DNA from 3 places in the Alteromonas sp. KUL150 genome. Region 3 is predicted to be linked to each of the others. Evidence: predicted binding sites of a transcription regulator. Region 3 holds the regulator's gene; each other region holds the start of a gene.
The links. Region 3 encodes FNR, which switches genes on or off when oxygen is low (the NO sensors DNR and NnrR bind a similar motif). Its sites were predicted from a motif close to TTGATCTAGATCAA; they were not measured.
Positions count from the first base shown of each region.

Region 1: the regulator FNR is predicted to act here: its motif matches at 6,662-6,675, upstream of trhP (prephenate-dependent tRNA uridine(34) hydroxylase TrhP).
Region 2: the regulator FNR is predicted to act here: its motif matches at 1,958-1,971, upstream of GVO62_RS09560 (OmpW/AlkL family protein).

Region 1 is NZ_BLIJ01000014.1:91,036-101,072, forward strand. It holds gene GVO62_RS02995 (hypothetical protein) at 1-548, shown strand, start outside; gene GVO62_RS03000 (pyridoxal phosphate-dependent aminotransferase) at 846-2,027, shown strand; gene GVO62_RS03005 (saccharopine dehydrogenase family protein) at 2,188-3,363, opposite strand; gene GVO62_RS03010 (aminotransferase class I/II-fold pyridoxal phosphate-dependent enzyme) at 3,500-4,711, opposite strand; gene GVO62_RS03015 (YfhL family 4Fe-4S dicluster ferredoxin) at 4,829-5,074, opposite strand; gene trhP (prephenate-dependent tRNA uridine(34) hydroxylase TrhP) at 5,078-6,574, opposite strand; gene GVO62_RS03025 (zinc-dependent metalloprotease) at 6,851-9,298, shown strand; gene GVO62_RS03030 (hypothetical protein) at 9,314-9,970, shown strand.
Region 2 is NZ_BLIJ01000039.1:79,597-89,633, reverse strand. It holds gene aroE (shikimate dehydrogenase) at 1-620, opposite strand, end outside; gene GVO62_RS09565 (group II truncated hemoglobin) at 619-1,047, shown strand; gene GVO62_RS09560 (OmpW/AlkL family protein) at 1,163-1,843, opposite strand; gene hemF (oxygen-dependent coproporphyrinogen oxidase) at 2,084-3,016, opposite strand; gene GVO62_RS09550 (L-threonylcarbamoyladenylate synthase) at 3,013-3,618, opposite strand; gene GVO62_RS09545 (DNA topoisomerase family protein) at 3,664-4,206, opposite strand; gene GVO62_RS09540 (DUF494 family protein) at 4,294-4,770, opposite strand; gene dprA (DNA-processing protein DprA) at 4,772-5,881, opposite strand; gene GVO62_RS09530 (LysM peptidoglycan-binding domain-containing protein) at 5,921-6,994, opposite strand; gene def (peptide deformylase) at 7,211-7,720, shown strand; gene fmt (methionyl-tRNA formyltransferase) at 7,729-8,679, shown strand; gene rsmB (16S rRNA (cytosine(967)-C(5))-methyltransferase RsmB) at 8,682-10,001, shown strand.
Region 3 is NZ_BLIJ01000041.1:76,732-86,768, reverse strand. It holds gene GVO62_RS10155 (sulfurtransferase) at 1-368, shown strand, start outside; gene cobB (Sir2 family NAD+-dependent deacetylase) at 456-1,181, shown strand; gene GVO62_RS10145 (LysE family translocator) at 1,192-1,818, shown strand; gene GVO62_RS10140 (stress protein) at 1,899-2,630, shown strand; gene GVO62_RS10135 (glucosaminidase domain-containing protein) at 2,623-3,414, shown strand; gene GVO62_RS10130 (DUF2987 domain-containing protein) at 3,411-4,058, shown strand; gene GVO62_RS10125 (patatin-like phospholipase family protein) at 4,076-5,101, opposite strand; gene ttcA (tRNA 2-thiocytidine(32) synthetase TtcA) at 5,102-6,055, opposite strand; gene uspE (universal stress protein UspE) at 6,129-7,058, opposite strand; gene fnr (fumarate/nitrate reduction transcriptional regulator Fnr) at 7,296-8,036, opposite strand; gene GVO62_RS10105 (sulfite exporter TauE/SafE family protein) at 8,083-8,742, opposite strand; gene ccoS (cbb3-type cytochrome oxidase assembly protein CcoS) at 8,729-8,959, opposite strand; gene GVO62_RS10095 (heavy metal translocating P-type ATPase) at 8,961-10,037, opposite strand, start outside.

The DNA of each region.
Region 1 (10,037 bases), on a different contig from region 3:
AAGACTTTCGTTTTAATTCGTCTAACCTCTATTCATTTCAATACGATGGCCCATCAAATCACGTAGACAATTTGATCATATATAACGCGGGGTATTCCTCTGACGATGCTTGGATAGATAGCTCTGATGCTCTATTTAGTATAATTGGTCGAACAGATTACTCCACGTCAATAACAGGTACGGTTCCACCAGAGGGCTATTATGCTGAATTTGGCGAAAACTTGACCGTATCAGGTAAAATTACAGGTAATTTAGAAAGTTATTTCTTATCAATATCTTTCGATACTTACGTTCCTGTAAATTCGTTGACAGGCGAATATATTAAAATGAGTACTTTAGTCAACACAGGTGAAGAAGCTCTTCTTACGTTGATTACGTTTGATCTAGAGTTTTTCGATGATGGAACTTGGTATATTAGGGCTAATGACGAGGCTTATGATATCGGCCGAAACGCACAACTTTCAATTGCCCAGGTTTCTGAGCCTGCAACATTTGGTATCTTTTTGTTGTCTCTAGTCGCTTTCTCGAGAGCTAGACGCGCTAAATAAACTCTCTCAAGCATCGTCTTGTTAAAGACAATTTGTTAAAGCGTGAGTCTTCACGCTCTAACTCCCCTCCAGTTTGTTTAAAAAATGTCATTCGTCGCAAACGCTCAAATGCTCAAAATACCACTGCACCGCAATGTAACAGCTTAACACCTTAAAACTTCTTGTATTGTCAACTTTAGTGCGTTTTATGCACGCAAAAAGTGCATTTGAGTCAATGGTTTACGTTTTTTATCCTATTGCACGTTCAAAATTAAGTCTTTAGTCTAAAGATATCGTAGATGGAAGGCAGAGCGAAATATGAATAAAAATGTACAACAAACCACGGTGAATTCTTCACGTCGCAATTGGTTGAAGTCAGTGGGTTTAGGCGCTGGTGCAGTGGCATTGACGACCAGTGTCGACAGTATTATGGGTGACCTTCGAGCAGCAGGTATGCCCACCGAACACTTTCCATCAGCTACCCCTAATGTGAACGACGGTCTTATTCGCTTGTCGTCAAACGAAAATGCCTTTGGCCCATCAAAGAAAGCTGCAAAAGCGATGCAAAGCGAGCTTTTAAATCTCGCACGTTACACTGATGCTACCGTTGAAGTATTGGCGCAAAAAATTGCTAAGCAAGAAGGCGTATCTGCTGACCAAATCGTTATCACAAACGGTTCTTCACCTATTCTTTTTGGCTACGCTGACTGGATCACGAAAAATGGCAACAAACTAGTTACCTCTATGGCAACCTATGAAGGGGTACCGCGAGGCGCTGAGTTTATGGGGGCAGATGTCACTTATGTCCCCCTTGCGGCAGACATGAGATTTGACCTTGATGCGATTGAGGCAGCTGTAACCGAAGATACTACCGCCGTTTATGTATGTAATCCAAATAACCCCACGGGGAGCATGGTCGATGCAGCCAAACTGACTGCTTTTGCAAAGCGCGTGTCAAAGAAAGCGCAGGTGTTTATTGATGAGGCCTACATTGAAATGTCTGATGCTTATCCAGCTAATGTGCAGTCTAAGCTAGTAGCAGAAGGTCACAACGTGGTGATATGCCGCACCTTTTCTAAGATTCACGCGATGGCAGGCCAGCGTTTAGGCTATGCCATTATGCCTGCCGAACAAGCTAAAACTATGGGTGGCATGCTACGCATGGGTGGTGTGAACTATTTGGCATTAGTGGCGGGTATGGCAAGTATGGACGACCATGCGAACTTAAACACAATGCGTTCACGCATTAAAACCGAGCGTGAAAAACTAGTGAAAGTGGCGAAGGAGTTGAACCAGCCGTATGCACCAAATCCGCAAGGGAATTTCATCTATATGGATACGGGTATGCCGCACGATGTATTCGCGGAAAAAATGAAAGCTCAGGGTATAAAGGTGGTAGGGCGCACATGGCCAGGTTACGACTCGTGGTCACGGATCAGTGTCGGCACGCCTTCAGAAACAGATGCGTGCGTTAAAGCATTAAAAGCAGTACTTGCTTAGAAAAAACAATAATAATACCTAGCGCAGAAAGAACAGGCTGAACACTATTAGTGTTCAGCCTTTTTCATATTAGTTGTGCGAAAATGCAACCTACGTTTTGATAGAGTGGAACAAAGTTTGAATTTTACTTAAGTCTTTGCTTTAGCTCTTATTTTAGCTCTTATTTTTCGATAGCAAACGTTAAGCCTGCTTTCTCTTCTAAGCGGTTTACTAGCTTATCACCAAGAGCAGCCGCTGGTGTGAAAAAGCCGCCAGATAGGTTTACGTCTTTACACAAGCAAAGCGCCGACTCTGAAATCATCTTACTAGTAGAGCCATAACCTGGGTCTTTATCACCTTTTACCGATACGGCTAGCATATCGCCATTCGTTGCGGTACCTACAAACATGACATCGTAAAAACCGTTTTCACGCTCTTCTTTGCTAGGGCCTTCACCTGGCTTAGGACCATCGTCGCTTGCAAGCGATTTATCTTTAGCAACGTGGTTGGCCATGGCCTCACCTTTTTCGCCAGGACCTGTCATCATCATTTCATCGTACTGGAAGTTTTTTCCATAGGCATAGCCACCTAAATAGTTCGTGCGGTGAACGTTTTTCGTATTGATTGCCGCCATAATGAAGGGGGCAACCCATGTACCTAATTGCTCGTCGAAATAAGGTTTGTTGCCGTCGGGCTGAGGCTGGTTTGATGCGCCATCGGTTAACGAATGCGGGTTGATAAGCGCGGCCATTACCGATTTATCTTTGTGAGCAGCAGCCATGGTTGCTTTTAAGCTGGCAGCCGTTCCACCAGAGAAGGTTCCCTGCATCTTGCGAACGCGACCTTTGACGTATTCAATCACGTCGCCAGTTTGCTTTTTAGCATGCGCTTGTAAGTAGTGAACACCTAAGTCAAATGGTACTGAGTCGAAGCCGCAAGAAAATACAATGTTTGCGCCAGTTTCTTTGGCCTTCGCTTCATACTTATTGATCATTTGGTGCATCCACGCCGGCTCACCGCATAAATCTGTATACCCCGTACCATTATCAACACACGCAGAGAGTAACTTTTCACCGTAAATTTGATAAGGGCCCACTGTGGTGAGTACAACCGCAGTTCGCTTAGTCATAGCATCTAGCGCGTCGGCATCATCACCGTCGGCTACAATACTGGCAACGCTATCACTGATACCTAGCTCCTGTTTTACGTCGTTAAGCTTAGCTTCATTACGACCTGCAACTGCCCATTTAACGCTGCTGTCATTGCCATACTGTGCCTGAAAGTATTCAGCTACTAGTTTGCCCGTAAAACCTGTAGCACCGAAGATAACTACATCAAATTCCCGTTCGTTACTCATTGTTTTGTCCTGTTTTATTTCGTTTTGACACGTGTCATCAATATACGATATCCAATATACGCACAAGCGCGGATATCTATCATTTTTTTCGGTAATATTTGTCTATTCACGAAATTAAACGGCAGGCGATAAACCGTTAGTTTAATGACTTAACAAACTTAGCCAGACGTGTTAATCCTTCGTTTAAGCGGTCCATATCCGTAGCGAAAGACAGCCTTACATAGTGGTCGGCATTGTGCTCGCCAAAATCATTGCCGGGCGTAAGTGCAACATGATGTTGTGAGAGCAGGGCGTCACAAAACTCAATAGCACTTAGCCCTGTGTGTTTAATATTGATGAAAGCGTAAAAAGCACCGTCTGGCTGGGCATCTAAACTAATGCCGATTTTTTCAAGTGCATTAAAAACGAAAGAGGCCCGCTTTGTCAGGTTTACACGATTTTGTTCGCATTGCGCCAATGCCTCAGAAGTAAAACAAGCAAGGGCGGCTTTTTGTGAAAGGGTGGAGGGGCAAATGAACAAGTTCTGCGCGAGCTTTTCAACGATGGGTGTCATCGCTTCAGGCACAACACACCAGCCGAGGCGCCAGCCGGTCATGCCAAAATATTTAGAGAAGCTATTGATAACCACTACAGTGTCTTCCAGTTTAGCGTTAGCAAGTACGGTTCGAAGCTTGGCGTTCTTGTTGCTGGTTGATTGGGTAGTATCGTCATTAATAGAAAGCGAAAGATCCAAGTAAATCTCATCAACAATTAAGAAACCACCGTTGGCTTTGCAGTATTCGCCAATTTTAATCAACTCGTCTATATCAATCGCTGTACCTGTCGGATTGGCTGGGGTGGCTATAAGCACGCCTTTCGTGTTTTGCTTCCAATTATCGGCAACACTTTCAGCGGTTAATTGAAAGTTATCCTCGCTGCGTGTTGGTACTAGCGTTACTTCTGCGCCAAATGCGTTCAAAAAGCGTCGGTTACAGGGGTAAGACGGGTCGCCCAATATCACATTATCGCCGGGTTCAACCAAGGCCGCGCTTGCCAAAAGTAACGCACCAGACGCGCCGGCGGTTACGACCACCCGTGAAGGACTTATCTTTACGCCGTGTTTAAATTCGTAAAAGCGGGCTATGGCTTCTCGGAGTTCAGGCATACCTAGCGCAGACGTATAAGGAAAATCTGGGGTATTCAAGCTTTCTTTCATTGCTGCAAGTACAGGCTCGGGAGCGCCAAAATCTGGCTCACCAAGATTAAGACGAATAACATCTTTACCTTGCTTTTCCAGAGCAGAGGCCTTTTCGCCATAGGCCATGGCAAGAAACGGAGAGATAGCGGTAGCGCGAGAGGCAAACTTCAAAACAAAACCCTTATTAGTTGTGCCAGTTCAAACAGTTCTGCAATTAGGGATCACTCTTGAGTAGGATTCAAGAAAATTCTTTGAATAGTATGTTTAACTTATTGGCTTACATCGTTGCTAAGTAGTTAAACGTATAAATTTCTCAGCTAACTCATCTAACGTTTCTTTCTTGTTCGGGTCTGGTTTAACTACATCTATAGGGCACACTGCCACGCAGGTAGGGGCATCGTAATGCCCCACGCATTCGGTACAACGATTAGCATCTATTTCGTACACGTTATTTCCCATGCTAATTGCTGAATTAGGGCACTCAGGTTCGCACATATCGCAGTTAATGCAGCTATCTAGAATAAGCAGTGCCATGAATTATACCTCGCTTACGCTCTGTTTTTTTACGGCACTATCCGTTTTGCGAAACGGGTTACGAGTGTCAACGCCTTCATCCAGATTACGTAGCAGCAGAGCAAAATCTAGGTCTACATCGCAAGGTAGAGGTATACTAACCTGGTGCCCTGAACCTTTGGCATCGCTGATATAAAGGTTTTTCTTATCCAGCATTTCATCAAGCGCAAAGGTAATGTTTCCGCTTGGTGTCATCAATTCTAGCGAGTCCCCTACACAGAATTTGTTTTTAACATCTATAATCGCAAAACCCGTTTCGTTGCAGCGGCCTAGCACTTCACCAACAAATTGCTGTTTATCGCTGACAGAATGCCCGTATTCGTAGTTCTGATACGTTTGGTGTGAGTGACGACGCAGGAAACCTTCTGTATATCCTCGATGAGCCAAGGTTTCCAAGCTTCCCATTAACGAGTTGTCGAAGGGTTTACCTGCTACTGCGTCGTCAATGGCTTTGCGATAAACTTGCGCTGTTCGAGCGCAGTAGTAGTGTGATTTTGTGCGACCTTCTATTTTTAAGCTATGCACGCCCATTTTGGTTAGGCGGTCGACATGCTGAACGGCACGCAAGTCTTTCGAATTCATAATATAAGTGCCATGTTCATCTTCAAAGGCAGGCATCAATTCGCCGGGCTTTTCTTTTTCTTCTAACATAAACACATCAGTACTTGGCACGCCTTCGCCAAGGGTGGGAATGACCGTTTGAGATGCCGAAACGGCTTTATCAATTTCGGTGGCTTGAACGATATCACCGGTTTCGTTTTCGCTACCCTCCTTAACATCATAAGACCAACGACAAGCATTGGTACAAGTGCCTTGGTTAGGATCTCGTTTATTCATGTAGCCAGACAATAAACAGCGCCCGGAATACGCCATGCAAAGCGCGCCATGAACAAACACTTCTAATTCCATGTCTGGCACTTGCTCGCGGACTGTTTCAATTTCTTCAAGCGATAGTTCTCGCGATAAAATAACGCGCTCAATGCCTTGTTTCTGCCAAAACTTCACCGTGGCGTAGTTCACAGCATTGGCCTGAACACTTAAATGAATTGGCACATGAGGGAATGCATCGCGCACCATCATGATAAGTCCGGGATCTGACATAATTAGCGCGTCAGGTTTCATAGCAATTACCGGCTCAATATCATTAAGGTAGGTACCGAGCTTACTGTTGTGGGGCGCGATATTGCTTACCACATAGAACTTCTTCCCTAGAGCATGCGCTTCTTCTATACCTATCGCTAAGTTTTCGAGGCTAAATTCGTTATTTCTCACGCGTAGCGAGTAGCGGGGTTGACCAGCATAAACAGCGTCTGCTCCATAGGCAAAAGCGTAGCGCATATTGCGCAAGCTACCTGCTGGGGCTAGCAATTCTGGTGCGTTAAACGTTTGGTCGGAAAGTTTTAACGCTGAATCTTCGCATTGAATTGAAGAACTGTTACGAGAAGAAGTGTTTGAAGTCATATATAAAAACCGCTACTAGACGCCTTTAACAAGGCGGCGGATTCTATAAGTACGCCGTGAGGCCCTCAAGGCAAATCAGGCAAGGGGTTGATGGAGATCAAATTATTTCTGCATATTAGACTGAGCAGCAAGACAAATGCACTAAGAAAAATGTTATGAGAACTTATAGCAAAACTAATCTATCACCTCAATTGACGTACTTAAACGACGAATCACCATGGGCAAAAGCCGCCACATAGGGTAGGCTAGAAATTCACAATAATAAGGACTAACTGCATGCTGCAATTGAACATTTTTCATAAAGCGGCGCGACAAATAAAAGCCTCCGGCAAATCGGCCATTGCCATTACGGTATTGTTTGTTGTGTCTACGTCTTCAGCTTGGGCAGCGCTGCCAAGCATTGGTGAATTCACTAGCGATATGACCAAAAAAGACGGTCTAATCCCTGTTTACTATGACGATGAAAGTGACAAAGTTTATTTGGCGGTGCCAACAGGTAACGCCGAATATTTGTTTCAAAGCAGCTTGCCCTACGGTGTAGGCTCGAACGACATTGGCCTCGATCGCGGACAGCTTGGCGAAACCCGCTTAGTAAGTTTCGAAAAGTTTGGTAACAAGGTTTTGTTGAAGCAGCACAACACGAAATACCGTGCGGCACACGGCAGCGATGCCGAAAAGCAAAGTATTGATGAAGCTTTTGCGGATTCGGTCATTGCCGGTTTCACGCTGGTAGCAAAAAGCGACAACGCCAGTCTTATCGATTACACGCCTTTTTTACTCAGTGATATTCACGGTATCGGTAACCGCATGGCGCGCACCAATCAAGGTAGCTTTAGCGTAGATAAAATGCGAAGCGGGGTGTACTTACCAAAAACCAAAGCCTTTGAAAAAAATACCGAGTTAGAAGCATTAGTCACTTTTGCTGGTAAAAAGCCGGGTGAATACGTTCAGCAAGTGACCCCCGACCCAGAAAGCGTGTCGGTGCACTTACATCATTCCTTTGTGGCACTGCCTGACGACAACTATACGCCTAGGGAGTACCACCCATATTCAGGCTACTGGAAATTTAGCTATTTCGATTACTCAACACCTATTAGTGAACCTACCGAGCAGCGTTTTATTACCCGCCATCGCTTAACCAAGAAAACGCCCCATGCAGCAATGAGCGAAGCAGTGGAGCCAATTGTGTATTACCTAGACCCAGGTATCCCAGAGCCGGTAATGACCGCGCTTAAAGAAGGCGCAAGCTGGTGGAACCAAGCCTATGAAGCTGCAGGTTATAAAGATGCGTTTCAGGTAAAAGTACTGCCTGAAGGTGCCGACCCTATGGACGTTCGCTACAACGTTATTAACTGGGTTCATCGCGCAACGCGCGGCTGGTCTTATGGGTCGTCGGTAGTTGACCCACGTACAGGGGAAATTATCAAAGGTCACGTTACTTTAGGCTCTCTGCGTGTAAGACAAGATTATTTAATTGCCCTTGGCCTAACTAGCCCTTTTAAAGACGGCAACACCGACACCACTTTGCAGCAAGAAATGGCGCTGGATCGCATTAGGCAGCTTTCTGCTCACGAAGTAGGGCACACACTAGGCATAGCGCACAACTTTGCGGCAAGTGAAAATAACCGTGCGTCGGTAATGGATTATCCTCACCCTAAAATAAGCATTAAAAACGGCAAGATTAGCCTTGAAGGCGCCTATGACAAAGGCATAGGCGCATGGGATATTCACGCCGTAGCGTATGGCTATCAAGACTTTGCTAGCGATGTAGAAGAATCCGAAGCCTTGGCAAAAATTATCGTTAAAGGTCGTAATGAAGGGTTAAGCTTTAAATCAGACCCAGATACCCGCAGCAGCCGTCATGCGTCAGCAAATGGTCATATGTGGGAAAATGGTAGTAACCCGCTAGATGCCTTCGATGAAATTTCACAAGTGCGCCAACTGGCGTTAGCCAATTTAGGTTTAGATACGTTAAGCCCGAACAGCAGCTTGTCGTCACTCGAAAATGCTTTAGTGCCCATTTACTTGTTACATCGCTATCAACTAGAAGCCGTAGCAAAGCAAGTAGGCGGCTTAGTGTATGAATATGAACGCAAAGGCGATTACACCCAAACGCAAGGGCAGCAATTTGTAGCACCCGCGGTTCAGCAGCGCGCTATGCAGCAGTTAATCACTGCTACTACGGCCGACTACCTTACTATACCTGAATCGGTTCTCGCGCTTATTCCACCTACAGCCTACGGTGACGACATTACCCGCGAGCACTTTAAGGGTAAAATGGGGTTAATGTTAGACCCAGTTTCTGCGGCCGCTTCGGCGTCGAACTTTGCGTTTGAGTTGTTATTACACCCAGAGCGCTTGAATCGCCTAGAGTGGCAAGTAAAAAGCAGTAAAGATAGACGCAAAAAAGTGGGCGTTTCAATGCTGGTGAAGCAAATACTTAGCGTACACTGGTATAAAAATAAGTCGCAAAGTCCACTAGCAAAGCGCTTACAGTTAGTTGCATTAAATGCCGTGATGAAAGCGGTCACTAACGACAAGCTGGCGCCAGAAGTAAGAATGGAAGCTGAACTTGCTTTACTTGAATTTAGCGAGTGGCTAGATGATGAAGCTGACGACAATCAGTATGAGATACTAAAAGAGCAGTTCGATACTTACTGGTCCAGTAAAACGTGGCCAAGTAGCTTCGAAGTAGAGCCACTACCGCCGGGTTCGCCGATTTAAGGAAGCTGATAATTAATGTTAGGGACAACGCAATTAGAGCAAAACTATAGCCCGAGTAACAAGCAAGTGCCGCAAAGAACCTTTGCGGCCTTATTCACTCATTTACTCGCTGTGTTACTTCTAACAATAGTTCCATTAGTAGAAAGTCTGCATGGTAGTGTGCTGTGGGGCTTGAACTACCATTCCCCCAAGTTCATGTCACAGGTCGGCGACGCGTTAGCCTTAAGTAAACTTATAGCGCTTTGCGCAGGTGTGTATCTGCTTTTTAAGCAATACGGTGCATTTAGGCATCTTGTTAAAAGTAAATGGTTATCTATTCTTTTGAGCAGTGTTTTAGCAATAGTGGCGCTCATTCAGATAGCGATAGGTCTAATAGGTGTATTGATTGATGCAACACTAGGAACTAACCGAGACTACTTTCATAAAGAATTTGCAATAGAAAATAACACTATTTACGTGTTTACCGCAGATCCAGGCGCGATGGGAACGGCCTACCATTATTTTTATTTAGAATGCCCACTTCCTTTAAACCGCTATGAACTAAAGTTTATTGAAAAAACAAATTGGGTATGGGAGCTAGAGCTTAAAGCTTCTGATAATGGTTTTGACGTATTTAATCAGCGTGGTGAGTTTAAATACCGCGTTAGTTTGGGTGAAGAAGGGTGTGGTTAGTTACCTTGTAGCTCTGCTCTGAGTGAATGAAATCTTGTGTGGTTATTGTTAAGTGATACTATAGTGG
Region 2 (10,037 bases), on a different contig from region 3:
TGTAAAACACCATCAGTCAAACTACACGGCAATTCATTGCTTAAACTGGCGGCTGTTGAATTGATAATAATATGAGGCGCAACATCTGCGATATCTTCTATCGCCACCACCTGCACTTTAGGGTTTGAAGAAGCGGATGCTACTTCCTCAGCCTTCGCTTTTGTTCTGTTGGCGATGATTAAAGAAGCGGCACCTGCTTTTAATAACGGCGAAATGACGCCACGGGCTGCGCCACCGGCACCAATAAGCAATACACGTTTGCCCTTAATTTCCGCTCTATTATTGAGTAAATCATTTACCAGCCCAACACCATCTGTGTTGTATCCAAGCACATCACCATTGCCACCATTCATTAGTGTATTAACAGCTTGTGCATCTTTAGCCGCTTGGTCATCTACCTTTGCTAAGTTGAATGCATCAAGCTTAAAAGGCATGGTGACGTTACAACCTACCGCGCCTTCCTGAGCTAAAAACGCGTTGGCGGCATCTACAAAACCGTCTACTGGCGCAAGTATTTTTTCATAAGAAATATTTTCTCCCACTTGATCTGCAAACATTTGATGAATAGTTGGTGATAAACTCTGTGAAATAGGATTTCCGAATACAGCGAATTTTTTCATGGGAATACGAGACTTATTTAATATAAAGAAAAGCAACAATCGTTCTAAGAAGAGTACACCATATGAGCGTATAGGTGGAGAGGAGAAAGTACGGGAGTTAGCAAATGCTTTTTACGACATTATGGAGACCGATCCGCTAGCGAAAGAACTACTTACTATTCACCCTCAGCCACTAGACAGAATTCGTCATGTGTTTTTTTTATATTTGAGTTTATGGCTTGGCGGCCCTGATGATTATCAGCAGCAATTTGGTCATCCGCGTCTGCGTGCGCGTCATCTTCCCTACACAGTAACACCCGAGTTAAAGGCACAGTGGATGTACTGCATGAGAAAAGCCATGTTTAAAACCGTTGATGATATTACTTTAGCACAACAGTTAATTGAGGCGCTTGACCAACTTGCCGAACACATGGTGAATACACAATAAAAAAGCGCGTAAAAAGGATTAACCTTCTAACGCGCAAGTCCCCTGTACTGTCTACGCTCTTTGTGGCGCATAAAGTAGTGCAATTGTGAAAGCCTAACTTACCAGTAATAAAACTTTAGAAAGTGTAACCTACAGATAGTGTATAAACCCACGGGTCTATTTCAATATCGTTTACAGTGCCAGAAGCTTCGCCCACTTTAAATGTGGCTTCAGTATCAATATCTATATAGCGAACCGACGCGTTTACATGCCACTTTTTATCGATTTGGTAATCCATACCTATTTGGGCAGATAAGCCAAATGAGTTATCTAACGATAGGTCACTTAAACCCGCCGTTTCATTTGCACCCGTAAATTCCTCGTCAAAGATAAAGGTATAGTTAATCCCTGCACCAACGTAAGGCTGAAACGCCGAGCTTGCATCATTGAAGTAATAGTTAGCCGTCAATGTCGGCGGTAAGTGTGTTACCTCACCAAGCTGATTACCCGTACCTAATGGATCGGCAACGGAAAAGTTAACATCATGCTTAAATGGCGTTGCTGCCAGAAGTTCTATATTGATATTGTCGGTAATAAAGTACGCAACGTTTAAACCTAACTGGGTATCGTTGCCAATATTAAGTGCAACGCCAAGATCCGTCCCACCGGCCACGATATTAGACGTTGATTCATCCGGAGCTACCGTCGTAAGACCGCCTCGAACAATCCAGTCGCCCTGTTGATGAGCGCTGACTAAAGGTGAAAGTGCAGCAAGTGTAAGACAAAGTGCAGATGCAGATAGAAAGTGTTTGCGCATGATGTGTCTCTTTATATGTTTAACCAAGATGGCGCTACTTTACGCCTTTCGCTTAGCGAAACATTGATCCAGCGCAAGGTTGGTAAGCTACTGAAACACTGATGATATTCAGTATTGATGTAGATCAAAAAACGCCGTGTAAAAATATTACACGGCGCTTTTTCAGTCATTGAAATCGGTGTTTAACTATTGTGGTAGTGAGTAAGTTTTAAACCCCGATAACGCCTCGTTTGTGGCGCGTTACCAGTCAGTAGGCTTCAACCAGTCTGTTAACTTAGCTTCAGCGCTACCTGGTGCAGGTGAATAGCAATACTCCCAGCGGGCTAACGGTGGCATCGACATTAATATGGATTCCGTACGCCCACCAGTTTGCAAACCAAATAAGGTACCGCGGTCAAACACAAGATTAAACTCAACGTAGCGCCCTCTTCGATAAAGCTGGAAATCACGCTCTCTTTCGCCGTAATCAGCGTGCTTGCGGCGCTCGACAATAGGGACGTAAGCATCGATAAACCCATTACCGACTGCTTGCATAAATGCAAATGACTGTTCAAAGCCCCATTCATTAAGATCATCAAAAAATAAACCGCCAACGCCGCGGGTTTCGTTGCGATGCTTTAAGTAAAAATAGTCGTCGCACCACTTTTTGTATTTAGGATACACATCCTCGCCAAATGGCTTACACAACTTCTTCGCAGTGTTGTGCCAATGCGCGACATCGTCTTTAAACGGATAGAATGGTGTTAAGTCAAAGCCACCACCGAACCACCAAATGGGGGCTTCGCCCTCTTTTTCAGCAATGAAAAAACGAACATTAGCGTGGGATGTTGGGATATACGGGTTATGTGGGTGAATTACGAGAGATACGCCCATCGCCTGAAAATTTCGCCCTGCAAGTTCAGGTCGATTAGCCGTTGCCGATGCGGGCATTTGGCTTCCAAATACATGGGAAAAGTTAACGCCACCTTGCTCAATCACCGCACCATTTTTTAGTACTCGAGAGCGGCCGCCGCCTCCTTCTTCACGCTGCCAGCTGTCTTCAACAAACTGACCTTTGCCATCAGCAAGCTCCAGCGTTTGGCAAATGGTGTCTTGCAATCCTAATAGATAGCTTTTTACCTGTTCAATGACTTCGGCGGCGTTTTTACCATCCAGTAATTCTGCTGATGTCATACTCTTATTACCTCTGCTGTGTCACCATCGCGAATGGTACTGGGTTTGGATGCACCGCCAACTTCTCCGTCAATGTAAAAGACAGAATCGGCGAATACGGCTTTTGCTTCTTCAGTGGTGGTAGCCGGCGGTTGACCGGTAAGGTTAGCGCTTGTAGAGACTAAAGGCCTACCTAGCTTATTACATAACGCCACCACTACAGGGTGATTAGTTACACGCACAGCTATTTTACTGTGCTTGCCCGTCAACCATGCTGGTGCCGACGCCGACTTGGGTAATAACCAAGTGTTAGGACCCGGCCAACTTGAAAAGATATCGGTGCGCCTGTCAGGACGAATAGCATTGTCGTCAACATAAGGCAGCAATTGACTGTAATTCGCAGCAATTAAGATCACGCCTTTTTCAACTGGTCGCTGCTTTATCTCTAATAGCGCATTTACTGCCTCTTCGTTATCTGGGTCGCACCCGATACCCATTACCGCTTCGGTTGGATAAACGATTAAACGACCAGCTTGAAATGCGGCAACAACTGGGTCTACTTCAGATAAACTAGCCTCAACGGGGTTAAACGTATTTACGCTCCCATTTTGGATATCAGACATGGTTTTAATCTCTACGTATAGTTCTTCGTATAGTTGTTCGTATAGTTACTTTTTAAAGCCACAAGTTGGCTGAGGGCACTGAATCTGCCCTTTTTTATCTATTAAAACTCCCCATCCACATTCGGGGCACTTTTCATTTACTGGCGTGAAATTTAGCACATAACGGCATTTCGGATAATGGTTACACGCAAAAAACTGTTTGCCGTATTTGTTAGTACGCGAGATTAACTGGCCTTTCTCACACTTTGGGCAATCTACCAAAGTATCTTCTTTTTCTTTTATAGGCTCAATGTGATGGCAAGAAGGAAAATTAGTACAGCCGATAAACATACCAAATCGGCCCTTTTTTATTGCCAAGTCAGATGCGCATTCAGGGCAGGCTACACCCTCTAAGGTTTTGAGTATAGTGGTTTGCTTATCGTGAAGTGGCTTGCTGAAAGTACATTCAGGATAGCCCGAACAACCTATAAAGGGACCTGATTTGCTGTTCTTTATGTGAAGAGGTTTACCGCAGTCCGGGCAGTCTCCGAAATTATCATCAAGAGCATGCTCGTGCGCTGAAAAAAGTGAATGGTCTATTTTAGACATGTATTAGACGTTAAGGCCTTAAACACGCTGCTATTTCACAGCGTATTCTTAAGTAGGTTTTTTTAAATGCCAGAGTCTACGACTGCATTAATGCAGAACACCATCTGGCTCTTCGAACAAAAGATCTTCCATCTGCGCGTAGGCTTTTTCTTTGCCAGGCACGTTAAACAGTACCATTAGCACAACCCACTTCAGATCTTCTAAACAAAATTCGCTAGAGTCAATTTCCATAACGCGATCTATTACCATCTCGCGCGTAGACGCATCCAAAACGTTGACCTGTTCTAAGAACATAAGAAAACCGCGACATTCCACATCTAAACGCATTTGTTCTTCGTGCGTGTAGATACGGCTTAAGCTAGTGCTAATGCCTTTGCAAAAATACGGTTTAATATCCGTTTCTTGCAGTGCTGCTAACTTTTCTAACCATGCGAGGGCTTTATAAATCTCATCGTGATGAAATCCTGCGCGCACAAGCTCTTCCGTTAACTCGTCTTGATCAACACGAATTTCCGTTTCACTGTGAATGAAGTTTTCAAACAGATACATGAGGATATCGAACATATTATTTTCCCCTCAATTTAACGTAACCACCAGGGACAGCAGCTACTAAACCACGCAACTCATATTCTAATAATGATGCCATTGCTTGCGATACAGATAAGGCATTGCGCTGGGCTATGACATCAATAGCGGTGATGTCATAATCCACACTAGCTAATAATTTATCGGTTGCCAAGCTATTCGCTGCACTTTTTTCGTCTTGTTCATCTATGCCTAAGCTTATTTGCTCGGGATAAACCTCAATTTCTTCGAGAATATCGTTGCTAGTAGTTACTAATTTTGCGCCTTGCTGGATTAACCAGTGGCAACCTTCCGAATACGCGTGAAAGATATTTCCTGGCACAGCGAATACTTCTCGCCCAAGATCTGCGGCCAAATTTGCAGTTATCAAGGTACCGCTTTTAATTTTTGCCTCTACCACTAAGGTTCCAAGAGATAATGCCGCAATTATTCGATTGCGACGAGGAAAGTGCCAAGGCTTAGGTCCCTGCCCGGGGAAAAACTCTGTAATGCTTAACCCCCCATTATGGTTAATGTCATTAAGTATCTGGATATTTTTAGCTGGATAAACTTTATCAGGCCCAGTCCCCATAACTGCAATGGTGCCTGTGCTCCCTGCCATAGCGCCTTGGTGTGCAGCGCTATCTATTCCCATTGCGAGACCACTCGTCACTACCACTCCGTTATTAGATAAGCTCAGAGAAAAGTCATTGGCAATTTGTTTGCCTTGATGACTGGCTCGCCGACTACCTACCACTGCGATTTGTTTTTGCCCTAACAGTTCTAAATTGCCGGTAGCAAATAATACGAATGGCGGGCTGTCCAGTTGCTTGAGTAACGCTGGATAAAATGGCGAGTCTACGGTGATGATATGTCTATTTTGACCGGCTTCTTTCCATTTGAACGCAGCATCGACATACGGTTGTGATATTTGACCGATAAGCGCTTTTGTCTTTTCGCAAAGGGCTGTGTTTTCTTTTAAAAGCTCATGGGGAGAAAGCTGGTAGCGCTCCAGCACTTCTAGCCAACTCTTTGGCGAAACGCTCTGTGCAGAAGCAAGTTTAACCCACGGTAACTGCGTACTATCGGGGGGTGTTAGCTGTAAGTTCATCATCGCTCCTTAGTGAGCGACAATGAACTTAAAAAAGCATTAAGGTTTCGCCACTATGAAGCCGCGCTTAATTCCTTTATTCGCTCGCGTTATTAATCCATAACTTGCCGCATCAAATGTTTTAAATACTACGACTTCGCCAACTTTGAGTGCGGGCTGTGATACCGTATCGATAAACCATTCTCCGCCGCTTCTTGCGCCAGGCTCATCGACATAGCGCGGGCTTTCTTCGTCAATAATAGCTGGCCCTTGAGCGTAAACTCCCAAGACGGTACCAGGAGAAACATCTACGGAGCCCAAGTCGAGGATGACAACATCGTACTTACCAAGCAAATCGTATTCATGTAAGTCGCCAACTACTGCTCCTCTTTGCGATTTAGCTGGAACCAATTCAAAGCTATCGGGATGGTCGAACCCACCCGCCATTAGCTTATCGCCACGCTTTGCTTCCTGATCCGCATCGTCAATAAAAAGCAACATACTATCGTCAGCTTGCCCATTTTCTACCAACGAAGCCGAAGATACGTGAGTAACTTGAATACCCAATATTTCTCCGTCTAGATTTTTTATAGTAGCGTGCTTTCTCACTACCCTAAACTGATCGTCAGTACTGAATTGCTGTTGACTGAGGACAAAATCGTCCGAAGCAAATCTCACGTTTCCGTCTTGATTGCCCAACAACTTAGGCAATGCTTTATAGGCGCCTTCTTCAAGAAGCATGTGCTGCCTGATAAACGGAGAGAGCGTTGTCCAAGAGAGGACGTCTACCGGCTTTGGTTTAAGGCGTCTGTCTGTGGATGGTGAAAGTTTGTAAGTGGGTTTGTCTCGTTTCACCGTTAAAACAGGCTCACCATCAACAAAACCAACAACAATTACATCGCCTGGATAGATTAAGTGAGGGTTATCTATTTGCGTATTGGTACGCCATAACTCAGGCCAGAGCCAAGGTTCGTTTAAGAAGATATTTGCTATAGCCCAAAGTGTATCCCCACGCTTCACCGTATAGGTTTCCGGTGCTGTCTCTTTGAGCTGAAGCGCAAATGCAGGTAACGACAACAATGCACAAATAAGTAATATTGCGCCGCGGCGAGCGCCTATTAATCGTTTTTTCAAATTAACCACCTGCAAATTATTCACTATCTCTTTTTGTTGCTTTTTCGCACAATAGCACTATATCGGCAAAAGTTGTTATTCTTATAGGTCTTCGGCAAAAAACTGCACGAAAGTAACCGATATACGTTAGAATAGTAACTTAATAGGCACTGTAAAGCGTGCTGGCAATTAGATCGTATATGAATTTATACAGCGAAAAGGTGAAGTAAGCGAGAAATGGCAATTTTAGACGTATTAAGTTTTCCTGATGAGCGTCTTCGTACGGTAGCTAAACCCGTCGAAGAGGTTAACGACGAAATTAAACAACTGGTATCGGATATGTTCGAAACCATGAAAGACGAGAACGGAATTGGCCTTGCAGCTACGCAAGTTAACCGCCATGTTCAAGTTGTTGTAATGGACGTATCAGAAGATCAAAACGAGCCACGCGTATTTATTAACCCTGAAATTATTCGTAAAGAAGGCTCGACAATTAGTGAAGAAGGTTGCTTATCTGTGCCGGGCAACTACGCCAAAGTAGAGCGAGCAGAAGCGATTACCGTTAAAGCTTTAGATCAAAATGGCGAGTCGTTTGAGCTAGATGCTGAAGGGCTGTTGGCCATTTGTATCCAGCACGAACTCGATCATTTAAAGGGTAAGTTGTTTATCGACTATCTTTCCCCTCTCAAGCGCCAACGCATTCGCAAAAAGCTTGAGAAAGAAGCACGTCTTGCAGCTAAAGCTTAAGGATTAACGTGACAGCGCCATTGAAAGTCATTTTTGCCGGTACTCCGGATTTTGCAGCTAAACATTTATCGGCACTACTTGATAGTGAGCACGAGGTTGTTGCGGTTTACACACAGCCAGACAGACCTGCCGGACGTGGTAAAAAGCTAACAGCCAGCCCTGTTAAAGTACTTGCAGAAGAAAGTAACATTCCTGTTTACCAACCCCACTCTTTAAAAGTCGAAGATGCACAGCAAGAACTTGCTGCCCTTAACGCCGACTTAATGGTTGTTGTTGCCTATGGTCTGTTACTCCCAACGGCGGTGCTTAATGCGCCGAGACTCGGATGTATCAATGTACACGGTTCAATTTTGCCTAAGTGGCGCGGTGCAGCGCCAATTCAACGTGCTATATGGGCAGGAGATGCTGAAACCGGTGTAACTATAATGCAGATGGACGAAGGCTTGGACACAGGTGACATGCTATACATTGCAACGTTGCCCATTGCTGCTAACGATACTAGCGCGACCATGTACGACAAACTTGCCGAACTTGGACCTAAAGCCTTGGTAGATGTAGTCAATGACTTCGAAAGTTATTCTCCTACGAAGCAAGATGATACACAGGCAACCTACGCCAAGAAGCTGTCTAAAGAAGAAGCCTTAATTGATTGGTCTGATGACGCCGAACAGATTGAACGCAATATTCGAGCGTTTAATCCATGGCCCGTAGCTTGGATGCAGGTTGAAGACCAAAATGTAAAAGTGTGGGCTGCCAATGTGGTTACCCTCCCTAATAAAACTTCTCCCGGAACTATCGTTAGCGCGAATAAAGAAGGTATTACTGTTGCTACTGGACGGGACGCGCTTTGTATTACATTGCTTCAGATCCCTGGTAAGAAAGCGCTCCCTGCCTCTGACGTAATCAATGCTCGCAAAGCTTGGTTTGAAGTAGGTCGTTGTCTGACACAAACGGATTAAACGTGAAACCACTACCTCTACCGAAACAAAAAAACTTACGTGCCGATTGTGCGTGGGTTATCTATCAAATCTTAGAGCAAGGTAAATCATCTCGAGAGTGTTTAGAGCGCGTTCAACGCAGGCACAATGCAAGAGATAATGCATGGTTACAGGAAATGTCGCTGGGAGTAATGCGTCGTCTTCCAATACTGCAGCATTGGCTCAGAACCCTGCTCGATAGACCTTTAAAGGGTAACAAAAAAGTCGTTGAGCATTTGATTCTTCTTGGCCTCTATCAGCTTAATTTTTCTCGAGTAAGCAAGCATGCGGCGGTAGGTGAAACGGTGGCCGCAGCGTCGTATTTAAATGCTTCCGGGCTTAAAGGCTTAGTGAACGCAGTGCTACGTAATTTTCAGCGTGAAGAGCTTGCTTGCAAACCAGTTGATGATGCCATCATTAATAGTGGCCTGCCCAAGTGGCTGTATAAGGCGATAGAAGAGGCCTACGATGCTGATGCAGATCACGTGCGAAATGAAACAAACGCAATGGCCCCTATTTGGCTTCGCGTTAATACGCTTCAAACATCCTTAACAGCTTTCACTGAAGCACTTGATGGCGCCGGGGTTCAATACACGCTGAGCGATCAGCATTCAGATGCGATCATACTTACCAACAGAGAAGACATCACCGCCCTGCCTGGCTTTGAAAAAGGCCACTTTGCAGTACAAGATGGTGCGGCTCAGTTAGCGGTACATTATTTAAAGCCGCAGACAAATGAACGTATTTTAGATTGTTGCGCTGCGCCCGGCGGGAAAACAGGTCATATTGTAGAGCGCGAACCAAACACCGAATATGTATTGGCTTTGGATGCGGATGCCAGCCGTCTTAAACGCGTCGAAGAAAACATGACACGGCTTAAGCATCAGGTTGATATTAAACAAGGGGACGCTGCTGCCCCTGATTCATGGTGGGACGGTAAGCTGTTCGATAGAATTTTGCTGGACGCACCTTGTTCTGCCACAGGTGTTATTCGTCGCCATCCGGATATTCGCTGGTTACGTAAAGCCAATGATATAGATAATCTCGCGCAGCTGCAGCGCCGTATTTTGGATACTCTGTGGGGGCTACTAAAGCCCGGCGGTACCCTGCTTTATGCTACGTGCTCCATTTTGCCAAAAGAAAACGCAACGCAAATAGCGCAGTTTTTATCAGATACTCCCGATGCAATGTTGTCGCCGATAACGAAAACCGAAACTCCTGAAAAACCTGGTCGCCAAATTAAACCAGGTGAACAACAAATGGATGGTTTCTATTATGCGAGACTGGTAAAGTCGGCAGAATGAGAGCTCAATAGTTGTGCAATATCATAAACGTAAGAC
Region 3 (10,037 bases):
TTCAAGCATTAAACACCGAAGCGCAGTTAGTTGATGCTCGTAATGCGCTCCGTTTCAAAGGCGAGGTGCCAGAGCCTCGTCAAGGCGTGAGGTCGGGACACATGCCGGGCGCGTATAATGTTCCATTCGATACACTTCTAAAAAACGGCCATTTCCTTGCCAAGGAAGAACTGAACAAGGTTTTTGAGCAAGCAAATATCAATTTAGACAAGCCTATTATCTGTACCTGTGGTTCGGGTGTTACCGCGTGTATTATTGGCGTAGCTGCCTTGATGTGTGGAGCTACTCAAGTGTCAATTTACGATGGTTCATGGTCGGAGTGGGGCGCTGATACACAATTTCCTGTCATTAATGACCATACAAAATAAAGATGTGTGCGATGGCTGTTATTTGTTTTAACCTGGGGTAAGGTTATGACCAAATCTGCTCGCATATCTCACGTTTGAATCACGTTTATGAACACTAAAAACACGCTACCAAAAATAGTTGTACTTACGGGCGCAGGTATTTCCGCAGAGTCAGGGCTCAAAACCTTTAGAGACAATGATGGCCTTTGGGAAAACCATCGTGTAGAAGACGTTGCCACGCCAGAAGCTTTTGAGCGAAACCCCAGTTTGGTCTATCGTTTCTACAATGCTCGGCGCGCTCAGCTTCAGGAAGACGATGTTAAGCCGAATGCCGCTCATATGGCGCTTGCAAAGCTTGAAACCATATTCGGTGATAATGTAATGCTGGTTACGCAGAACGTAGACGATCTTCATGAGCGTGGCGGAAGCAAAAATGTTTATCACATGCACGGTGAACTGCTGTCAGCCCGATGCGCAATTTCTCAGGAAACGTTTGAATGGCGCGATAGTTTTGACCATACCTCGAAATGCCCATGCTGTAATCGGGTCACATTAAGGCCGGATATTGTGTGGTTTGGTGAAATGCCCATGTATATGGATGAAATATACAGTGCATTAGCAAACGCAGATTTATTTGTTGCTATTGGCACATCGGGCAATGTTTACCCGGCTGCGGGTTTTGTTCAGATTGCAAAAGAAAGCGGTGCACACACCATTGAAGCAAATTTAGCACCGGGCGCAACAAATGCCTTATTCGATGAATCGTTAACCGGTCCAGCGTCACATATCGTTCCCCGATGGGTAGACAACTTAATTTCAAAATACGCGCTGTAGGAGGCGCAAGATGCAGTATATGAACGAATTCCTTACCATTGCACTTGTACACCTTGTTGCAGTGGCAAGCCCAGGGCCTGATTTTGCTGTGGTGGTGCGAAATAGCGTAGCGTACGGAAGACGCATCGCGCTATATACTAGCGTGGGGATCGGTTTAGCGATATTGCTGCATGTTGCTTATTCGCTTGTGGGGCTGAGCGTAGTTATCGCCACGACACCTTGGTTATTTACCACCTTTAGCTATGCAGCTGCCGCATATTTGCTTTATCTGGCTTTTGGCGCGCTTAAAAGTGGGCCGGTCAAGCAGGATGAGACCCCTTCATTTGAAAAGAAGAGCACGCAAATTTCAGCTAAACGTGCGGTGTGGATGGGTTTTTTAACCAATGGTCTCAACCCAAAAGCAACACTTTTCTTTCTTTCTCTTTTTACAGCAATCATCAGTATCGATACCCCTTTTGCCGTAAAGTTAGGTTATGGTATTTATTTGGCTATAGCGACAGGGCTTTGGTTCTGCTTCCTCTCTTATCTTTTAAGCACGAGTAGAGTCGCTGAACTAATTGGTAAAAAAGGGTATTGGCTAGACCGCGCTATGGGCGTATTACTTGTCGGTTTAGCAGCAAAGCTGGTACTGGGTTAACTTTTGTTTAGCATACAGGCAGGCATTTGTTTACGCGAATTGATATAATCCCGTAGATTTCCAGAAATTAAGAGAGTTGTGTGAAAGACGTAAACACTGACCGATTAAACAATACGTTAGCAAAACAGTATCACTTCGATATCAAGGGCTTACTGCGCCGTGCTGCTGGGTTAACAAAAGCAAATTTTTCTTCGCTATTACAAGGTAGCGTGGTGTTGTTTTTAACGTTCGTTGTGTTGGGTGTATTTGCACAGCAATACATCACTATAAACGATGATGGTACTTACGTTTTTGAGCATCAGTCTATTATAGAAATTGTGGCGATTTTCATTGTTGCTCCGCTGCTAAGCGGTTTGTATATGATGGGCGTGTTCGTCGCGCGGGGCATTAAAACATCTGTTTTTACTGTTTTTCAGTTTTTTCCCCTCGTTTTGTTGTTAGCGTTAACGCAGTTAGTGAATAGCATTCTTTTTCAGTTAGGGATGATGCTACTCATTTTACCGGGCGTGTATTTTTATTTAGCCTCGTCGTTTTCGCTTATGTTAGTGGCCGATAGGAAACTAACGCCTATAAGCGCTATCATTTTATCTTGTCGCGTGTTTAATGCTTACTGGTCGCAAATTGCGAGTGTCTTCGGTGTGTTCTTTCTACTGTTCGCGTCGGTGCCGCTCACCTTTGGTCTGTCTTTAATTTGGGTGTTACCTTTCTATTTTAGTATGATGGGATTGCTCTATCAGGAATTGATTGGCGAGCAAGGAGTGGGCACGGAAGCATCTGTAAATGATGTGAATGAGTCAAGCTTTGATGCATAAGCGAGAAACGTTTAAAATTGTCCTTATTACGTTAGGGGTTTTGGCGGTAATTGTTATTAACGCTATTATCTTTACAAAAGACGAGCCGGATATTCTTGATGTTCCGCAAACGGTAAAAGACAACAAGCCAGTGCCTGATTTCTCTGTCTATACGGATGTAAAAGAGAAAAAGGAGGCGTTCTTCAATTACTTAAGGCCTGAGGTAGAAAAGCAAAATGCTTATCTTCTGACGCTTAGACATTATGTGCAGACCCTTTACAGGAAAGCATTGGTAGACGAGCCACTTTCAAAAGATGATGTAGAAAGATTGGCGTGGCTTGAGGAAGAGTATCGCGTTAAGTCAACGCAGCCTCTCAAAGTAAAACTACCCGCCTTGCTGCAAAAAATAGACGTGTTACCCGTCGAATTGGTTTTAGTTCAAGCTGCGAATGAGTCGGCATGGGGAACAAGTCGCTTCGCAAGAAAAGGCTATAACTTCTTTGGTTTGTGGTGCTTTTCAAAAGGGTGTGGTTTTGTTCCAAATCGCAGGAATGACGGCGCTTCTCATGAAGTCGCTAAGTTCAATAACTTATCTAGAGCAACATATACCTATATGCGCAACCTAAATCGTCACGATGCTTATGCTGATTTAAGAGAAATACGCAGTAGATTGCGCGCAAACCAAATACCTATCACGGGAGTGGCGTTGGCCGAGGGGCTGATGAATTACTCTGAGCGCGGAGCTGCTTATGTTGAAGAGCTTCAAACCATGATCCGATTTAACGAGGAGTTTTTATCCGAATGATACGCGCGGCACTATTTTTAGCATCATCTTTTGTCATTGGTTTTAGCAGTACACAGGTTGTTGCTGAAACGATTGACGTTGAGTACAGCCGTTTCTATAGCCATGTAAAAAAATTAGATAATGAAGACACGCAAGCGCTCCAGTTTGCTTTCGGTTTTGTCCGAGTTGGCGAAGGACGTTTATGTGGAGTTAATGCGGCTTCTATCGTCACGGACAAAAAAACCATGGAGTTAGAGGTCAGCGACGAAGGACGTTTTACTGTTCCGACGGAGAGAGCACTCAAACTAGCTAACGCCTTAGTGAGAATTGACTTAGTCGAGCGAGCAAATGTGTGCGATATGTCGGTTCAACTTGAGACTAAGCCCGAATACCTGAAGCAGTATTACAAAAAAGAAGAGCTTACTTTTTTATATGAGCAGTATGAAGCCTTCTTTAATGAAATGGGAAGTTTCCTATCTTTTATGATGCCTTCAGTCAAAGGCCTTATGATTCAGTTTGATGATAAGAATCTAGACTTTATAACGCCTCAGGGTGTGCAAATAAATAATGGTGTTCTGCAGATTGAGCAAGATTGGATAGATGACGCAAAAGGTTTAACGTTGCCTCATGCGCCACTTCGTATTACCGCAATGGCATCAAGCTAATTGTTGACGAGTTCTATCTACGTCAATAATTGATACCTAATTTGCTCGGCTAAACGCGCGATAGTCTCTTCGCCTTTCGCGCATAGCTCTTCGGCCCTGTGAAATTCCATGATGCCAACGTCAGTGAGCTGAGGTTCAATGAGGATGTCAGGCGGATCGCCTGCCAATCGAGAGCGAGTGACGCGGGCCTGGAGTATTTCAAGAGAACTGCTCATCACGCTCATAATACCTGGAGGATTTCGTTTATTTACCTTTGCTGGTACCTCAGTGAATTCCTCCTCAACTTTTTCAATGACTTCAGAAGCGACACCGTCTTCGCTTTCCACGTTATCAGTTGCGTTTACATCTAGTTCATCATTGTTGGTTTCCGACGCTTTTTCATCTTTGTTGTCTGGAGAAAACCACTGACGCAAAACATTTTGACTCTTAGTAAAGAAGTCCTCGGTTTTACGCTCATTCTCTTCGTGATCTTGTCTCAACTTTTCAAGACGAATAGGGCGAAAATCAGCATTAAGATTAACCGCAATCACAAAGTCTGCGCCTAATTGCCGACATAAGTTGACGGGCACCGGATTAACAACCGCCCCATCAACTAACCACCTATCGCCGTGGGCCACGGGCGAAAAAAGGGCAGGGATTGCACATGAGGCTTGAATGGTATCGCCGATAGGGCCTGAATTAAATACCACTTCACGGCCGGTATAAAGATCGGTAGCGACGGTAGCAAACGGCTTTTGCATTGCCTCGTATGAAGATTCACAAAACTCATTTGCTAGCTTATCAAACACCTTTTGACCGCTTGCAATACCGCCGCGTCTTAGGCCAACACCCATCAAGGCAAGTACTTGCCAATCGCTAAGAGAGCATGCCCATTCTTTAAGCCCTTCCAGCTTGCCACTTGCGTAGGCGGCGCCAACATACGCACCTATAGAGCATCCTGCTACCACGTCAATTTTAACGCCTAACTTTTCTAAAGCTTGAATAATACCTATGTGCGTCCAACCCCTGGCAGCACCGGCACCTAACGCAAGTCCAATTTTCATTTATCTGGGTTCCATAATATTTACCACTTCAATAGTGTGCTCATCATCACTTAACGAGGATGTATTTTCAGTGGAAAAAGAAGGTTGATCAAAGCCTATGTCGCCATCTTCAACGGGGCCGTCTTGGGTTGTAATAGATTTAAAGTCGTGAAGATTGCTGTCTATTAAATGAGAGGGGGCCACATTTTGAAGTGCCCTAAACATCGATTCGATACGACCAGGAAACCTGCGATTCCAGTCTTGAAGCATAGCTTTAATGTTTTGACGCTGCAGGTTTTCTTGAGAGCCGCAAAGGTTACAAGGAATAATAGGAAACGCTGCTGCCTGAGAATATTTTTCAATATCTTTTTCAGTGCAGTATGCTAAAGGGCGAATAACGATGTGCTCGCCGTTATCGCTGACCAATTTAGGGGGCATAGATTTAAGTTTGCCACCATGAAACATGTTGAGGAAAAAGGTTTCTAGCATGTCATCACGGTGGTGACCTAGCGCAATTTTAGTTGCGCCAAGTTCTTTAGCCGTTCTATATAAAATGCCCCGACGTAATCGTGAGCACAGCGAACAGGTTGTTTTTCCCTCGGGAATTTTATCTTTTACAATTGAGTAAGTGTCTTCTTCAACGATTTTATACTCAACACCAATTTCGTCTAGATAAGCCGGCAGGATGTGCTCTGGAAAACCTGGCTGTTTTTGGTCAAGATTTACCGCAACGATATCGAAGTGAATAGGCGCAATCTTCTTTAAAAACATCAAAATATCGAGCATGGTGTAGCTGTCTTTCCCACCAGATAGACACACCATCACCTTGTCATTATTCTCAATCATGCCAAAGTCGGCAATGGCTTTACCCACGTTGCGACGAAGACGTTTTTGAAGTTTGTTGAAGTTGTACTTTTGCTTACTTTGTGCAGCGTTCAATGCAGATGGCTCAACGCTGCTTGTGCCTAAACTCATAATTCACTAGCTTGGTTTGTGATAAAGCAAGCATTATACAATAAAGCGCCTTTTTTAAACCATGGTTGTGTCGTTAATTTTGTACCTTAAGCGGTGGAACAAAGCCATCTGGCTTAATAGCCAAAACGTCACAGTTAAGTTCGTCGATCACATGCTCTGCTGTATTTCCGATAAGCGCGGCTGAAATGCCCACGCGGCCTACAGTTCCGATGATAACAAGTTCAGCGTCGATGGTTTTGGCTACGTGGGGAATAACTTTTTCGGGCAAACCTTCTTTTACAATGCATTTCTCTTCGGAAATGCCATATTGTTGAGCATGGCGACGCATTTCGGATTGATGGTGATTTTTAACCGCATCATGATAGGTATCGGGGTCGAACTCCGGAACTTCTATCGCAATGTTTAGTGGAGTAGAAGGATAGCTGTTGACTAAATTCACATTTCCTTTCAATAAGGCCGCATAATCGTTTGCAATAATTGTAAGCTTGTCATTAAGCGCAGCATGTTCGTCGTCTTCACTTCCTACGTTTACGGCTGCGATGATCTCACCACCTTCTGGCCAATCATGCTCTTTAACCAATAACACTGGGCGAGGGCACTTACGCATTAAATGCCAGTCTGTTGGTGTGAAAATGACAGAGGCTAAATCATCGTGGTTCTTTGTCGCTTTTACCACTAGATCAATTTGGTTGTTAAGCGTGTAGTAAATAATTGACTCAAAAGCACGGTTGTTCCACTCAACTACAATATCGGTATCAGCAAAGCCTTGTTTCCTAAGTTGCTCAGAAAGCCACTTGCCTTGCTCTTTAGTTACTGCATCGCGCATGGCTTCGCGCTCATCTGGGCTTAGCATGGTGGTCATATCATAAGATAGATCGTAGACCACCATCATTGCGGTCACTGTTGCACCTGTTTTCGACGCGAGTTCATAGGCTCGACTTAAAGCAGGTTGGTTGTCCCGTTCAGCATCTACCACGGCAAGAATTCGTTTATATTCAATCATAACACCCTCCAGTAAGCACACAGCTTGATGTGACGATAAATAAAGCTATTTTTCTAGTCCATCTTCACTAACTATAAACGACATTTGAAAAAACGTGTTGTTTTGGGTCAAGAATTTACAACTCTCTTAGGCATTTTTAGTGTGACGATTTATGGGGGCTTGGGCGGGTAAGAAAAATGAAGGAAATGAAAAACGCGCATAACGCGCGTTCCTGAATGATTTAAACAAAGAGACAACTTAGCCGCTACATACAACACTTGGTCCGTTAAGGGCAGACAGTTTATTTTCTAACAGTGCAAAATCTAGAATGGTAATGAGTTTGCCATCTACCTTTATAATGTTTTCTTTTTGGAAACGACTTAACAGGCGGCTTATGGTTTCTATCGTTAAACCGAGGTAATTGCCAATCTCATTTCGTGTCATCGTTAAATGAAACTCACGATGAGAAAAGCCTCGCTCCTCAAATCTTTGCGATAGGTGGGAGATAAAATAGAGTAAGCGTTCTTCTGCTGTTCGTTTATTGAGAAGCATGATCATGTCGTGATCCTGCTTTATCTCTGCACTCATGAAGCTCATTATCTGATGGCGCAGTTTCGGAAACTGAACCGACATTTCATCTAATATTTCATAGGGAAGTTCACAGACCATCGCTGTTTCTAATGCAGAAGTGTAGCTCTGGTGCTTATTTTCGCGCAGCGCATCGAAGCCGATAATGTCGCCGGGAAAATGAAAACCTGTAATTTGCTCCTCACCTTCAGAGTTGGTAACGAACGACTTGAAAGAACCGGTTCTTACGGCAAAGAGCGAACGAAATGTATCGCCAGTTTGAATAAGCGTATCGCCTTTATGCAGCGGTTTTTTACGCTCAATGATGTCGTCTAAAGACTCAATTTCTGTCTTGTTTAATGCAACAGGCAGACAGAGATGGCTGAAACTACAGTTCTGACAGTGGATTGAAAATTGGCTTCCTTTGCTCATAAAACCTGCTCTTTATAATTTATACACGACAATAATACCTATTTTTTTATAGGATTGCGCCCTGAATAAGATAAATAGCATAGATAGCCATTATACTTGCAATAAGTTGTCTTACGCCGCTTTGCTGAAAAGTACTCACTAGATATTGACTACCTGCGCTGGCGGCAAGCAGGGTGGGTAAGGTTCCCAACCCAAAGAAAAACATAATACCCGCGCCTTGTAACGCGTTGCCTGCGGCCAATGACCAGGTTAGGGTTGAATACACAAGCCCGCAGGGTAACCAACCCCAAATAAAGCCATAAGGTATTGCGCTAAATGGGGTTTTGAACGGTAAAAACCGCTTAGAGAGAGGCTGAAGTTTGGAAAATAGACCTTTACCTGCGCTTTCCAAAAGGGTTAGGCCTGTCCACCATTTCCCTAAATAACAAGCGAGTAAAAGCAACATAACACCGCTAAAAAGAGATAGGACATAGCTGGCAAGGGGAACGAAATCTGACGCAATTTTTCCTAATGCGCCAGTGATTGCACCGGCAATCGTATAGCTGGCAATCCGGCCCATGTTGTAAGCGAGTGTATAGGGTACAGCGGATGAGCCTTTTGGCGAGACCATTCTGAGCGCCGCAACGATCCCTCCACACATTCCCACACAATGAACACCGCCCGCCAAGCCGATAAGAAAAGCAGAGAAGTAGTTAATCCCGTCCATTATCTTCTTTGTTCTTGATTGCCTTGCTCTCTTGAAGCTGCTTGCGCTGTTCTGCTAATTTTTTTTCTTCAGGTGACAAATCATCATCGAAAAGAATGCTGTAGCCTTGTCGGTCTAAATCATCAAACTGATTGGTCTTTACCGCCCAAAAGAAAATTACAATAGCGACAGCAACAATAATGATGGCGATTGGAATTAATACGTAAATAATGCTCATGCTATTTGCTCAAAAGTCGCGTTGAGTTTGTAACGACAATAATACTGCTTAACGACATACCTACAACAGCCATCCACGGAGAAAGTAGCCCAGACACGGCGAAGGGCAGAATCAAAACATTGTATCCTACAGACCAGCCTATGTTCTGTCTTATTTTCTTCTTCACTTGGTGAGAAGTGCTTATAAGCGTTGGAACAGATAAAAGTTGATCGCCAAGCAAAATAACATCTGCTGCTGTCTTAGCAACATCGGTAGCATTGCCAACCGCTATTGCCACGTCTGCACTGGCAAGAACAGGTGCATCGTTGATACCGTCCCCCATCATCATTACTTTGGCTCCCGCTTGCTGCATAGCTTGAACAGCTTCGTATTTAAGTTCTGGTGTAAGCCCACCTTTGGCTGTTTCGATTGGCAATGACGCAGTTAGTGAGTCCACGTTTTTTTGTGTATCGCCGCTTAAGACTGTAAGCCTATGGCTTTTTGCCAAGATATCGAGGGTTTCTTGCGTATCAGCACGAAGCGTATCTCGCACTTCAAACGCTGCCATAATACGGCCTTTAACAGTGAGATAGACGTTAGCTGAAGGGTAGTCTTCAATGAATTCTTGCTGTGACTCGTGAACGCAAAACGCAGCAGAGCCCATTGAAAACATGGTGTCATTGATTTCGCCACATATTCCGCCTCCGGGCGCTACAGTAAAATTGACTACCTTATAAACGGTGTAATCGGATGCGCTATCATCGCCAAGGGTATTATTCTCTGTGAATGCTTTCGCTATGGGATGCTCAGAGCGCGACTCGAGCGCGCGTGCGATAGAGAGTGCCGTGTCACTATCTACGCCGTCAGCATACCAAGCATTTGAAATGGTGAATTTGCCTTGCGTAAGTGTGCCTGTTTTATCTAGTGCAATGGTATCAATGCCCGTAATTTGCTCTAAGGCATCGGCGCGTTTAATCAAAATACCTTGCTTGTTCAGTTTTGCCATAGCACAGGTGAGTGCTGATGGTGTGGCTAAACCTAGTGCGCAAGGGCAGGTTGCAACGAGCACTGATATGGTTATCCAAAAGGCATCGTCGCT